DNA from 2 places in the Pseudoclavibacter sp. CFCC 14310 genome. Region 2 is predicted to be linked to the other one. Evidence: riboswitches for the same ligand, from Rfam matches in the RefSeq annotation. Region 2 holds a riboswitch; the other holds the start of a gene.
What was found. A riboswitch is a leader RNA that binds a small molecule or an ion and turns the genes downstream of it on or off. The one in region 2 is predicted to bind thiamine pyrophosphate.
Positions count from the first base shown of each region.

Region 1: linked by a shared signal. The riboswitch ahead of F8O06_RS04425 (ABC transporter ATP-binding protein) and the one ahead of F8O06_RS02470 (TenA family protein) in region 2 are both predicted to bind thiamine pyrophosphate.

Region 1 covers NZ_WBKC01000002.1:147,954-152,555, reverse strand. The annotation lists gene F8O06_RS04435 (ABC transporter substrate-binding protein) at 1-577, opposite strand, end outside; gene F8O06_RS04430 (ABC transporter permease) at 761-1,537, opposite strand; gene F8O06_RS04425 (ABC transporter ATP-binding protein) at 1,534-2,328, opposite strand; TPP riboswitch at 2,321-2,417, opposite strand; gene F8O06_RS04420 (LutC/YkgG family protein) at 2,484-3,116, opposite strand; gene F8O06_RS04415 (LutB/LldF family L-lactate oxidation iron-sulfur protein) at 3,113-4,602, opposite strand, start outside.
Region 2 covers NZ_WBKC01000001.1:566,399-571,000, forward strand. The annotation lists tRNA gene F8O06_RS02465 (tRNA-Met) at 618-691, shown strand; gene F8O06_RS02470 (TenA family protein) at 932-1,639, opposite strand; TPP riboswitch at 1,636-1,747, opposite strand; gene F8O06_RS02475 (hypothetical protein) at 1,815-2,267, shown strand; gene F8O06_RS02480 (FBP domain-containing protein) at 2,473-2,976, shown strand; gene F8O06_RS02485 (cation:proton antiporter) at 2,979-4,235, opposite strand; gene F8O06_RS02490 (DUF4342 domain-containing protein) at 4,339-4,602, shown strand, end outside.

The DNA.
Region 1 (4,602 bases), on a different contig from region 2:
GCCCCTGTGACAGGTTCACGTAGGTGATCGTCGACGGGTCGACGCCGTGCTTCTTGGCGATGTAGTTCATCGTCGTCTCCTGCGAGGCGAGCCCTGACGTGCCGACCTTCTTGCCGGCGAGATCCTGCGGTCCGTTGATTCCCGATCCCTCCCAGGTCATCACCGAGTTGAGGCTGGTCGGAACGAGCGCGCCCACCGAGATGACGTCGAGCCCCTCCCCCTCGGCGATCAGTGTGTCGGGCTCGTACGAGATCGCCAGATCGGTCTGACCGAGGCTGACCATCTTCGCGGCGTCTGCGGTGCCGCTCGGCGTGGTGAAGTCCACCTTGACCCCGGCCTGCTCGTACGCGCCGGTGTGCTGCGCCGTGTAGAGCGACACGTGGTCGGGGTTCGGCGTCCAGTCGAGCAGCACGCTCACCGGGTCGAGGCCGTCTGAGGCGGCCGAGTCCTGCTGTTGGCTCGAGCATCCGCTCAGCGCCAGGCTCAACGCGGCGGCTCCGGCGATGAGCCCCATGCCCATCGATCGGCGGATGCGTGCATGCGCCCGTCTCTGGGACGCGGTCTGCGAGGTGATCATTGTCTCTCCTTCGTCTTCTCTGTGGTATCGGTTCGTGGAAGTGGTATCGGTTCTGGGAAGTTGTCGGTGCTGTGAAGTTATCTGTGCCGTGAGGTGGCATCGGGACCGGGATTCTGGGTGTGACGGCCGGGGTCGGTGCGCCGTTCGATCGGCGTGGTCGCCGATGTCGCCCGAGGTCGGGGCTCAGCGCAGGCTGTCACGCTGCCAGCCGCACACCAGGCGTTCGGCGAGCAGCGTCAGCAGGTACAGGGCGGCCGTCATGGCGGTGAGCAGCACGACCTCGGCGAAGACGAAGTCGGTGCGCAGTCTGGGAATCGCCTGGATCAGGTGATAGCCCAGACCATTGCTCGATCCGGCGTACTCGCCGAAGACGGCGGCCACGGGAGCGAAGGTCACCGAGATGCGCAGCCCGGCGAAGCCCTGCGGGAGTGCGAATGGCATCCGCACGCGCCAGAAAAGCGCGCTCGGGCTTGCCCACAGCGTGCGCATCGTGTCGATCAGTCGCGGGTCGACGCTCTGCAGGCCCGACAGCAGGCTGACGGTCACCGGAAAGAAGCAGAGCAGCGCGACGATCACCACCTTCGATGCGATGCCGTAGCCGAGCGCGATCGTGAGAATCGGGGCGAAGACCATGACCGGCACTGTCTGCGTGCCGATCAGCAGGGGTTCGAGGGCGCTGCGCAGCGGTTTCACCGCGAAGACCGTGACCGAGATGACGCCGGCGGCGAGAACGCCGACCAGCAGGCCGAGCACAGTCTCACTGCCGGTCACGAGAGTGGCCGACCACAGCGTGCCCCAGTAGCGGCCGAGCGCCACGATGACGTCCTGCGGGGCCGGAACGAGGTATTTCGGCACTCCGAGCCACGTGGTGGCTCCCCACCACACGGCCAGCACGATCACGACCGCAGTGGCCGGCGGCAGCACCCGGTGCAGGCGGCTCTGTGCGTTGCGCGTGTTCATCGCCGCATCGCCCCCTCTGCGGACAGCGCGGTCAGCAGACCGGTGCGCGCAGCGGCCAGATCGACGTCTGCGAGCAGCTCGGTGCGCGAGCGAGGATCGCCGAACCAGCCGCGACTCTCAGCGGTCACACGCGCAGGCCGTCCGGCCAGCACCAGCACCCGATCAGCCAGCAGCAGGGCTTCGTCGACGTCGTGGGTGACCAGCACGAGCGTGGTCTGCCGATCGCGCAGCCGCTCGCGCAGCCAGGTCTGACCGTCGGCACGGGTGATCGCATCGAGGGCTCCCAGGGGCTCGTCGGCGAGCAGGACGGGTTTGTCGGCGGCGAGGGCGCGCAGCAGAGCAGCACGCTGTCGCATGCCGCCGCTCAGCTCATGCGGGCGGCGGTGCGCGACCGAGCCGAGCCCCCACTGCTCGACCAGTGGACGCACCTGCTCGCGTGCGGCTGACTTGGAGACGCCGCGGTTGCGCAGCGGCATCGCGACATTGTCGACCAGAGAGAGCCACGGCAGCAGGGAGTCGCCCTGAGGCATGAGTGCGCAGCTGCGCACTCGTTCGGCCGGATCGGAGTGATCGAGCACTCGGACCGTGCCTGCGTCTGGTGTGAGCAGCCCGGTGATCACCGACAGGGCGGTGGTCTTGCCGCAGCCGGAACGACCGATCACGGCGACGTGCTCGCCGGTCTGGATGCTCAGGCTCAGTTCTTCGAGCACCGGCGCCGCTGCGCCCTCAGGCGTGTAGACCACGTCGCTGACGACGACTGCGGTGTCGGATTCGACGCGCGTCGATTCCATCGTGTGACATCCCTCCGCTCGTGTGAACGAGATCAGGTTCAGCGGGTCTCATCTCAGCTCCAGCTCTCGGAGCACCCCGTGTCTTCGTCGAAAGCGTAGCAGACCCCGGTCGGCACACGGCCGACCGGGGTCTGCTACTGCTCAGTCTGGGCGAGTCATTCGGCCGAGACGATCACCACGATCAGGGTGCGCGGGCCGTGCACGCCTTCGACGCGCTGCAGCTCGATGTCCGAGGTCGCAGAGGGCCCGGCGATCATCGTGATCGGCCTTTCCGGCACCAGCCGCCGAATCGCCGCCGGCATGTCGACGACGATCTCTGCATCCTGCACCACGCACACGTGCACATCGGGCACCAGCGTCAGCGCGCGGCGACCCTGGGTGCCGCTGCCGTCCAGAAAGATCGTGCCGCTGATCGAGCAGGCCACGGCCGCTCCGGTGACGATGGCATCGAGGCTGTCGAGCGATGCGGCAGGGATCGAAGCGTCGTCGACCTGCACCTCGCCCGCGTAGTCACCCAGCCAGCTGCGATCCAGTGCCGGGGGGATGCCGACGCGGCTCGCCTGCACGGAGGCGAGGGCCGAGGCGACCTCTGCCCCGATGGTGCTCGGCGTGGCGCGCCGCACCTCGGCTTTGTAGTCTTCGAGCCGATCGATCAGCAGATCGATGCGTTCGGCGTCGGGCAGCTCGATCTCGGCGTCATAGTCGCGCACCACGGGCTCGACCACCGGCGGCGCGATCCGCAGCGCGTCTTTGATGCGATCCAGGATGTCTTCGCGTGCGGTGCTCACTTTGTGCTCCCCTGCGTGCTGCTTCGTTCTTCGGACTGCTCAGACGGCGCCGCGGGGCTCCCGAAGCCTGCGGGCATGGGCCTGCGCTCCCAATCGGCGTCGCGCTGGGCGTCCTGGTTGCCCGGGCGCTGCGTCAGATCGGCCTGCACTGCGCTGGAACGCGCCTGCTCGGCCGCCAGCTCACGTTTGGCATCCGTGGTCTTGAACCACTCGCGGGCCGAGTGCTTCGCCGGCGCCGGAAAGTCGCGGGCGTCCGTCCAGCCGCCCAAGAGCCCGGGCAGCTTGGTGATCTTCTTGTCAGGACCAGCCACGATGCGGCCGCCGATGCTGGCCGCCTTCTGCGCCGCATGCCAGCGTTTGCCGGAGCTCATGGCCGACGCCACGGTCTTGAGCATCGGCTTCTCGAGCCCGGAGCCGACGGTGTTGACCTTCTGGTCGCGCAGTTCGACGAGGATCGACGGGATGTCGATCTTGACCGGGCAGACCTCGTAGCAGGCCCCGCAGAGGCTCGACGCGTAGGGCAGCGAGCTGTTGGGGTCGTGTGAGTCCTCCATGCCCGTCAGCAGCGGCGAGAGAATGGCTCCGATCGGGCCCGGGTAGGTCGATCCGTAGGCGTGTCCGCCGGCGTGTTCGTAGACCGGGCAGACGTTCAGGCATGCCGAGCAGCGAATGCACTTGAGCGCCTCGCGTCCCATGCCGTCGGCGAGAGCGTGGGTGCGGCCGTTGTCGAGCAGCACGAGGTGGAACTCCTGCGGGCCGTCACCGGGAGTGACGCCGGTCCACAGTGAGGTGTAGGGATTCATGCGCTCGCCGGTGGACGAGCGCGGCAGCAGCTGGGTGAAGACCTCGAGGTCGTTGAAGCGAGGCAGCAGCTTCTCGATGCCCATGACGGTGACCAGTGTGTCGGGCAGGGTCAGGTTCATACGCCCGTTGCCCTCCGACTCGAAGATCGAGAGCGTGCCGGTCTCGGCGATGCCGAAGTTCGCACCCGAGATCGCGATCTTCGAGGTCAGGAACTTCTCTCGCAGAAAGCGACGGCTCGCCTCAGCCAGATGGGCGGGGTTGTCGTCGAGATCGGGGTCGACGCCCGGCATCTCTTTGAGAAAGATGTCGCGCACCTCGCTGCGGTTGCGATGGATGGCCGGCACCAGAATGTGGGAGGGCTTGTCGTGGCCGAGCTGGACGATGAGTTCGGCCAGGTCGGTCTCTTGAGCATGGATGCCGTGCTCTTCGAGGTACTCGTTTAGGCCGATCTCCTGCGTGGCCATCGACTTGATCTTGAGCACCTCCTTCGCGCCGTGATCGGCGACGATGCCGCGCACGATCTCGTTCGCCTCTGCGGCGTCACGAGCCCAGTGCACCTGGCCGCCGTGTTCGGTCACTTTCTCTTCCAGCTGCTCGAGCAGATCGGGCAGGTTGGCGAGCACCTCGCGCTTGATGCGCGAACCGGCCTCACGCAGGCGCTGCCAGTCAGGCATCTCGTCGA
Region 2 (4,602 bases):
AACTGTAGGGTGCGCCCGCTGGTCCGGGGTCATCCCGCAGAAGGATGTTTCCCTGACGCACCTGTCCTTGCCGCTGCACCTGTCCTTGCCTTGTCACCTCTGCCCGCCCGTCTTGTTTTCTTGTACCCAGTCTTGGGATTTGCCGTTCGCTCCCGACCGAGGCATGGGAACTGTCGTGCAGAAGCATCGAGTCATGCCATTTGGCATGTCTGGACGCCATGGGGCGTCATTTGCGGCGACTGGCTGTAGTTGGCCGGCCTGGGATGGAGGTGTCGTGCACGAGAGGGTGTGCGGGCGGCCGCGAGTGCATAGAAGCCGTTGAATGGTGTGGATGCTCAGACATGAGTGTGTAGAAGTGGCGGGCATCGTTTGCTGATGGTCGCGGGTTTTGTACTTTCGTTGATCGGATGCCGTGGGGCGGCATTTGATATGTCAGGATTCAGCGGGGAGGGGAGAGGAAGGAGTGTCAGAACTCGGCAGAACTGATTCAGACCTCCCAGCACCGTTGCAGAACCAGCCAGTACCGATGCAGAGCCGGCGAAACTCAACCGGAACCAGGGCAGAACCGGCGCAGAGTGGACGCAGGCGCACATCGGTGCTACTGTTATCTCTTGTGCCGCGGGGTGGAGCAGTTCGGTAGCTCGCCGGGCTCATAACCCGGAGGTCGTTGGTTCAAATCCAGCCCCCGCAACAGATGCGCCGACGCGGTGCGAAGAAGGTCGGAAACCCAATTGGGCTTCCGACCTTCTGCATTTCTCGGCCGAGGCCCTACCTGCCAGCACTCACAGAGTCCGGCTGGCTGACACTCATCGGGCCCGACCTGCCAGCATTCACAAAGTCTGGCGGGCTCACACTCATCGGGGCTGGCCGGCCAGCGCTCACCGGCTGGTACTCACCAGCCCCCATGCACCAGAGCCCACCAGCCTGCAGGTCACCGCAGCTCGTACGACTGATCGAAGAAGTCGAGCTCAAGCTGCACCGTGCGTCCGAAGAACTCCCGAGCCTCGCAGGCATGAGCCGGGCCGACACGATCGAGTTCGCTGCGCAGAAACTCGACCAGCTGTCTGAACGGCGGGTTGTCGTGCAGCGTGATCCACTCTGCGTGCACGAAGCTTGCGGGTGCCTGCTCGGGTGCGCGCATCGCCCAGCTCAGGTACGACCATTCCGACACCAGCAGCACCGAGAGAATGATGGTGTAGTTCCGGGTGTCGGCGGCATCGCGAAAGACCCGTTTGAATCCGGCAGTGGCAGCCGTGTCCGGAATCTTCGCGCGGTCGGCCTCGCTCACCCCGAACTTCGCGAAGCAGCGCAGAAAGTACGTGCTCTCGTCGCCCGCCACGTCGCCGGCGAATGCTGCGAGCCGCAGTCGAGCATCCAACCTGTCGGCGCTCGCCACAGCCGCCCCGATCAGAGCCAGAAAGCCGTCGAGAAAGCGGTGATCCTGAATCAGATACCGGCACATCACCGAGTCGTCGATCGAACCGTCGAACAGCTCCGAGACGAAGCGGTGCCCGACGACCGCCTGCCAGTTGGCTGCATTGTCGTCGCGCAGCGAGTCGGTGAAGCGTTCGCCGGCGGATGCTCCGCTCGCGCGGGCAGCAGACGTCTCGTTGTGATCGGGCGTGGTGATTGCGTGCATAAGGGACTCCCATTCTTCCTTCGCCGGCATGACCCGGACAGGTTCGACGGTCGCAGGCGTCGGCAGCCCGATCTCAGCCCCGTGACCGGGGCACCCGTGTGGTACTGACGAGCGTAGCAGCAGGCGCAGGGCGCCTCGATTACGCTGGCAGAACACCCCGAGAGAAAGACCGCACATGACAGACACAGACCACACCGACGGGTTCAGCGCGAGCGAGCGTGCGGCGATGCGTCAGCGCGCCGAAGAGCTGCGCTCGATCAGCGGCGTCAAAGGCGCGGCGAAGCGGGCGCGCGAATACGAGGCGTGCGTCGCGGCGATCGAAGCACTCGACGGGCTCGACGCGGTGATCGCGCAGCGTCTGCACGTGATCGTGGCCGACGAGGCTCCGCATCTCGAAGCCAAGACCTGGTACGGGTTCCCGTCGTACGCCAGTGACGGCAAAGTCATCGTGTTCCTGCAGCCGTCGTCCAAGTTCGACACTCGGTATGCGACGCTCGGCTTCAGCGAAGACGCGCAGCTCGACGACGGTGCGATCTGGCCGACCTCGTTCGCCCTTGCGGCCTGGAACGACGCGGTGGATGCTCAGGTGCGTGCGCTGGTGCGTCGCGCTGCGGGAGCATCTGAGTAGACTGTCCGCGTGAACTACCGAGAGATGTATGCACAGCGCGAGGAGGTCGTCGGCGAAGCACTCGCCGACGACGATTAGCGCGGATGCTCCCACCGTGCCTGACATCCGGCCAGGCGCGGCGGTCGAGCGACCCTGATCACTCACTCACCATTTCTCCCGGCGAAGCGGCGTCTCTGCGATGCCGCGCGCCGTGAAAGGCATACTCATGCAGACTCTCACCGAATCCTTCATCCGCTCTTCGTTCGTCAACGCCTCACGGCGAGAGACGAAAGAGCTCACATTTCGCGACGACTTCGCCGCACTCACGGAAGAAGACTGGCAGCAGCTCGACTACCTGGGCTGGCGCGACCCGAAGTATGCGCGACGCGCCTATGTCGTGCTGCCGCGCCTCGACGGCGACCCGGTCGGCGTGCTGCTGACGCGTGCCGCGGCCGCCCCTCGCACACCGACCATGTGCCATTGGTGCCGTGACGTGCGGCTGCCGAACCCGGTCGTGCTCTGGAGCGCGAAGCGCGCCGGGGCCGCGGGGCGCCGTGGCGACACCGTCGGCACCTTGATCTGCGACGACTTTCAGTGCTCGCACAACGTGCGCAACGACCCGCCGGCGTTCTACAAGGGATACGACGTGCTCGCCGCGCGTCAGCAGCGTATCGACGACCTGCGCACACGGGTCGCAGGCTTCGCCGAGTCTCTGCTCGGCGCCGCCTGAGCTCAGCCCAGCGTGGTGACGAACGGAGTGTCTCCCGGGTCTTCGTCTCGGGAGGCACTCGCCGCGTCTCCGCGCTGACCGCCTGCGCCCGTCTGCCCCTGGGGCTTGTGCAGCGTGGCGCCGACGACGGGTCCTATGATCACGGAGAGCAGCCCGCCGCCGATCAGCGCGGCTGCCAGACCGCTGCCGATGATCTGCTGCGAGACGGCCAGTGTGGACGCGGCGACGATGATCGGCAGTGCGGTGCCGGTGTAAGCAGCCAGTGCAAACCGTGACCGGGCCGAGGAGCCTCGTGCGGCGGTGAGCATTCCGGGCAGGCCGCGCACGACGAACAGCGCGAGCGCCGAACCCACAGTGATGAGCAGAAGAATCGGCGACGCGAACAGCGCCTGCAGATCGAAGCCGAGGCCGGCGTTGATGAAGAAGATCGGCACGAGCAGCCCGAAGCCGATGCCCTGCAGTTTCGATTCGACGAACGCGGCATCCTCATGCGGGGCGTCCGAGAGCAGCACGCGCAGCACCATGCCCGCAGTGAACGCGCCCAGCAGGGTGTCGATGCCCAACAGCAGATCGAGGGCTATCAGGACGCCCATGATCATGATCACAAGGCGCAGGGCGAACTGGCTGCTGGTGTGCTGGGTCTCGCGGATGAACCGGTGGAGTCGAGCATGCGGGATGCGATTCGCCAGCCACAGCAGAAACACGGCGATCACGGCGAAGATGACGAGTACGAGCAGGGACGTGCTCAGCGTGCGCCCCGAGAGCAGCAGCGACATCATGATCAGCGGCAGAAACTCGCCGACCGCACCGTTGGCCACGACCGACGTCGCGAAGGGTGACCCCAGATCGCCCGCATCCTTCAGAATGGGCAGCAGCATGCCCACGGCGGTCGACGACAGCGCGATCGCGATGACCGGGGCGACGGCGGCTCCGGCCGCCACCGAGCCGAGGGCGAAGAGCACGGCGAAAGAGATCACCCAGGCACCTGCCGCTCGTCGCAGCGGTCGGCCGGTGATCGCGCGCACGTCGATCTCGGTGCCGGCGAGCAGAAACAGAAAGGCGCCGCCGAGTTCGGAGAGCACCGAGATCATCTCGTTCGGCTGAATGAGCCCGAGCACCGCAGGCCCGGCGATCACGCCCAGCACGATCTCGATCGCGGGCAGAGGCACTGGTGCGATCCGTCCGATGAAGCGGGTGATGAGCGTCGCGACCACGGCAAGAATGGGGAGCAGGGCGATGCTGAGCGTGAGATGCTGCACGACTCTCAGTCTATGCACAGCAGGCGAGGCAGCCTGGGTGAGCATCCGTCAGCCCTGCCTGACACAATGAAGGCAGTACGGCTTTCGCAACGAGAGGAACCTCATGACCCGTTTCGAAGAGTTCAAGGTCACCGGCGGGCAGCTGCTCGATCAGGTGAAGCAGCTGCTGCACGAGGGCAACGTGCGTTCGATCGCTGTGAAGAGCAAAGAGGGCCGTGTCATCGTGCAGTTCCCGCTGACGCTCGGCGTCGTCGGCGTCGCGCTCGCCCCAGTGCTCGCGGCGGTCGGCGCCGTCGCGGCTCTGGTCACGGAGTGCACCATCGTGGTCGAGCGCGACGAGAGCGCGCCCCCGCGCACGATCAAGGTC